DNA from 2 places in the Paenibacillus sp. FSL P4-0113 genome. Region 2 is predicted to be linked to the other one. Evidence: riboswitches for the same ligand, from Rfam matches in the RefSeq annotation. Region 2 holds a riboswitch; the other holds the start of a gene.
The links. A riboswitch is a leader RNA that binds a small molecule or an ion and turns the genes downstream of it on or off. The one in region 2 is predicted to bind cobalamin.
Positions count from the first base shown of each region.

Region 1: another riboswitch for cobalamin. It lies ahead of MKX46_RS14640 (ABC transporter substrate-binding protein); the one in region 2 lies ahead of cobJ (precorrin-3B C(17)-methyltransferase).

Region 1 covers NZ_JBBPAZ010000001.1:3,424,651-3,426,856, reverse strand. Annotated here, with positions in the region: cobalamin riboswitch at 707-904, shown strand; gene MKX46_RS14640 (ABC transporter substrate-binding protein) at 1,122-2,206, shown strand, end outside.
Region 2 covers NZ_JBBPAZ010000001.1:3,178,326-3,180,531, forward strand. Annotated here, with positions in the region: gene cobJ (precorrin-3B C(17)-methyltransferase) at 1-993, opposite strand, end outside; cobalamin riboswitch at 1,305-1,490, opposite strand; gene MKX46_RS13550 (LOG family protein) at 1,548-2,102, opposite strand.

The sequences.
Region 1 (2,206 bases), 250 kb from region 2:
GGCTGTTTGGCATGGGGTTATCCAGATAGTATATCCCCTTGCTGTCTGGGGATATATAGATAAACTGCGGAATGAAATGGGTAGCTCTAATTTGGTGCGTTTTCCAGTTTACTTACTAGAAGAATTTGCTAGAGCAGCGGGCGATATCATGGTATAATTTACCTTATGGATTTTGAATAGTGGTGGATGTTTTCGGACCACGGTGCAGCTTCCCGAAAGGGGGTGAAGCCGATGGTCAACCTTGTGTCGTGCTACGATGTGTTGCGTTGGATGGTTACGTTACTAAGCCTGGCGTTTAGTATTCGTAAACTTTATCGCTGGCTACGTCGAAAATTTCGGAACAAGCGAAAACCCACCGCGTAATTAGGTTGGCCCCTAACGGTGGGTTTCGTTTGCATTGACATTTAGTTATGCAGCGCGCCGTGGTGGTGATCCACAGCCTTTCAAGTCCTAAGAGTCTTTGCCGTTGGCGCGGCGAAGACTCTTTTTAGTATACGGACACGGTGGTTTACTCTATACCTAATTTTAACACTTCAATTGCGTGCACGCAATTGGAGGTTATGTCTTGTTTCTACCTTATCGTTCAAATTTAAATTATTGTGCAGCCTTTATTGACAAGCCTGTGACAACAAAATAAGATCGTAATGAAAAGAAATAAAGGAAGAAAACAGGTGTGAGCCGGACAACTCTATGTATGGGGTTTCGTAGAGACGATGTACATAGTTGTTGAGCATGTTCACTTAAAAGGGAAGTTCGGTTGATTCCGACACGGGCCCGCCACTGTATACAGGCATCAGCAGGATACTGCTGGAGCTTTCAGAACAGCCACTGGAATTGTGAAGAACCGGGAAGGCCTGAAAGATACGCCTGGAGTCAGGAGACCTGCCTGTTTTGACATCACTGTCAGACCCACGGGATGCTGGGGAGGTGGTTAGGCGTGCTGCATACGGAATGTCTGAAACCGATCTGATCCCTTCTATGTTTTTGGAGTTGGCTTCGAGGTGAGTTCTGACATTTTATATTGAAGGCATTTCTGACTGCTAATTAAGTGGTCTGGAATGCTTTTTTCGCGTTTTGCGTTAGTTTTATGCGGTTTTACAAGATAGAGGGGGATTCATCGAATGATTAGCAATCGTAGCAGGCGTTCATGGTTGATATGTACAGGGGTGATGCTGCTGGCAGTTATGGCTCTTTCGGGATGTGCCAGCAATAGGACGTCGGATAGCTCCGGCAAGGGTGAAAACGCGTCAGCACAACAAACAGCGACAGATAAAAAGCTGGTAATGGCGTATACATGGAAACCGTCAGGCGTTGACCCGCATGGAGATAATAGCTGGGATGTGATGCGATCCGGTGCAGGTGAGACACTGGTACGTTTGAATGAAAAGCTGGAGCCTGTCGCTTGGCTGGCAAAGGAGTGGAAGCAGGATAGCCCTACAGTTTGGACGTTCAGCTTGCAGGATAAAGTCACTTTTCATAATGGAAAAGGTATGGATGCAGCAAGTGTAAAAGCGTCTTTGTTACGCTCTATTGAGAAAAGCCATCTGGCGAAGGATTTACTGAATGTGAAGTCCATTGATGTAAGCGGCCCGCTGGCCTTGAAGATCACGACAAACCAGCCGAATGCGGCGTTGGTGTCTAATCTAGCTGATCCATCGACGATTGTACTGGATGTGGCATCGATGAAAGATGAACAGAGTTACCCAGCGATGACAGGCGCCTTTAAAATCAAAGCGTTCAACAAGGACCAATCGTTGGTCGTAGAGCGTTATGACGGATACTGGGGCGAGAAGGCACGATTGGCTGAAGCGACGATGAAGTTCATTACGGACGGGAATTCGCGCCTGATGGCACTGCAATCCGGTGAGGTGGACGTAGCGACGGATATTCCGGTTGATAACGCAGAGGTACTGAAAAAGAACGACAGGCTACAAGTGCTGTCGGCTCCGTCCTTGCGCACCCATATGATCGTGTACAATATGGAATCGCCAGTATTCAAGGATGCGGCGAACCGTAAGGTGGTGGACAGCCTGATTCCACGCGCATCGATTGTGAGCGCCGTCATGAGGGGCTTCGGTACGGAGGCAAGCAGCCCGTTCCCGAGCATTCTTCCCTTCGGTAAAGTTGAGCGTAAAGCGCTGGACGGAACGGCAGAGCAACTGTTGACGAAGGATGGCTGGCAGAAGGACGCCCAAGGGACATGGAC
Region 2 (2,206 bases):
GCGGCTTAGCGCCTCTGCTGCCAGCGATGCCGGGGCTGCGCCGGTTTGCACAGCAGTCGTTGCCTGCACGGCAGCCATCGCTTGCGGGCGTGCCTGCGTCGCAACCGAAGCGCCGCTCGCGGAGGGTCCAGTCACGGCTGGAGCTGCTCCAGCCTGCGACGCATCCAGCGACCACGGCTCCGCTTCCGTGCGGAGCCGCTGATGCGGCTTGAGCGCCTGCTCGGTCGCATCCAGCGTGTATTTGCGCTGATATCCGCGCGGAGTCACGATCAAGCCGTCATACACCGTCGTCGAGGAATTGCCGATGATTACAGTCGTCAGCATCCCGATATCATGGTTCAGCATATCTTCCAGCGTCGTTACAATAACTTGCTGACGTTCACGATAAGCACTCTTCACCAGCCCGACCGGAGTTTTCGGATCGCGGTAACGAAGCAAAATGGACTGTGTCTCCACAATTTGGCGGGTACGCCGACCACTGCGCGGGTTGTATAATGCAATCACAAAATCGGCCGAAGCCGCTGCTTCTACGCGCTTCACAATCGTTTCCCACGGGGTCAGATGATCACTCAGACTGATCGTGCAAGCATCATGCATAACCGGCGCCCCCAGCAACGAAGCACAGGACTGAATAGCCGAGATCCCCGGTACGACTTCTACCTCAACCCCGTCCTCGCGTCGCCAGCCTTTTTGCATCAACACTTCGTACACCAGCCCTGCCATGCCATAGACTCCTGCATCTCCACTGGAAATGACGGCTACCTTCTTGCCCATCTCTGCTTGGCGAACCGCCTCCTGCGCACGGCTCACTTCCTCTGTCATCCCTGTACGTACAATCTCCTGTCCGTTCAACAACGGACGGATCAAATCAACGTAGGTATTGTAGCCGATAATGACCTCACTTTCGGCCAGCGCATCCAGCGCCCGTTTTGTGATATGTTCCATATCTCCTGGTCCAAATCCAATCACCAGCAATTTTCCTAATGGGTTCATCGTGCTCCTCCTATTCATCCTTTTCAGGGCAGCTATGCTATCTATTCCAATGATTTATGGACATCCTGTAACTCAAAAAAACCCCATCCTACCCGGATGGGGTTTCTATGTACGTATCTCTCATCAGACGAACAAACAGCGTAAGAAGACACGATTTGTCTTCCTCCAGCCTGCCGTTGTTTTCCATCTGTCTGTTTACGCTTCAAACGCTGCTGCACGTTCATATCCACGCAAACCTCTAGCCAACATGGAAAAAGCAACGTGTGCCTGATTTCCTGATTTCGTACACCCATCCTCTCCGCGAAGGTTAACGGTGCATACAGATCAAGGTAGGTCTCCTGGCTTGGCATCAACAGATTCTTTCGTCTTCCCCGTTTTTCACGAGTGACCATTTAAAAAAATCCTCTTCCTTACAGTGGCGGGACCGCTCGGGATTTGCACCCGATTCCCTGTTACCCTTTGCTCAACCGCAAAGGCACCTTGTCTGTCCGCTATTTGATTATGGGTCTTATCATAACCTTGCCTCAATCAGTTGTGCAAGCACGAAAAACGCTTTATTTCAAGTTCTCTGCTTTATTTTTTAACATATGTAGCAATTCATCCGGGTCCGCAGAGATACTTAATAACGCTGGATGCTCAGCCCCGGTAAACCCTTCTTGCACGCTATGACGCACCATTTCTACTAACGGGTCAAAATATCCATTCACATTCAGCAGCCCAATGGGCTTGCGATGAATGCCAATTTGCGCCCAGCACAATACCTCGAACAGCTCCTCGAAGGTTCCCAAGCCACCCGGAAGGGCGATAAACGCATCGGCCATCTCGCTCATTGCCGCTTTACGCTCATGCATGCTTGCTACCTCAATAAATTCGGTAACTCCCCGATGAATGATCTCTGCATCAAATAATAGGGTGGGCATAATGCCAGTGACCTGACCGTTACCCGCCAGCATTCCATTCGCCACCTCTCCCATCAGCCCCCTGCTAGAGCCACCATAGATCAGACGAATATGATGGCGAGCCATGGCTTCCCCCAGCTTGCCTGCAGCCTCAACATATACCGATGAATGTCCAGGTCTGGACCCGGCAAATACACAAATAGAATTCATTAACGTCTCAGCTCCTGTCCTAAGTAGCATCGAAACTTATTCATTATATTAGATAAACATTTTCGCTATAACAACAATCTTTGTCGATGCATGTCCAACAAAAA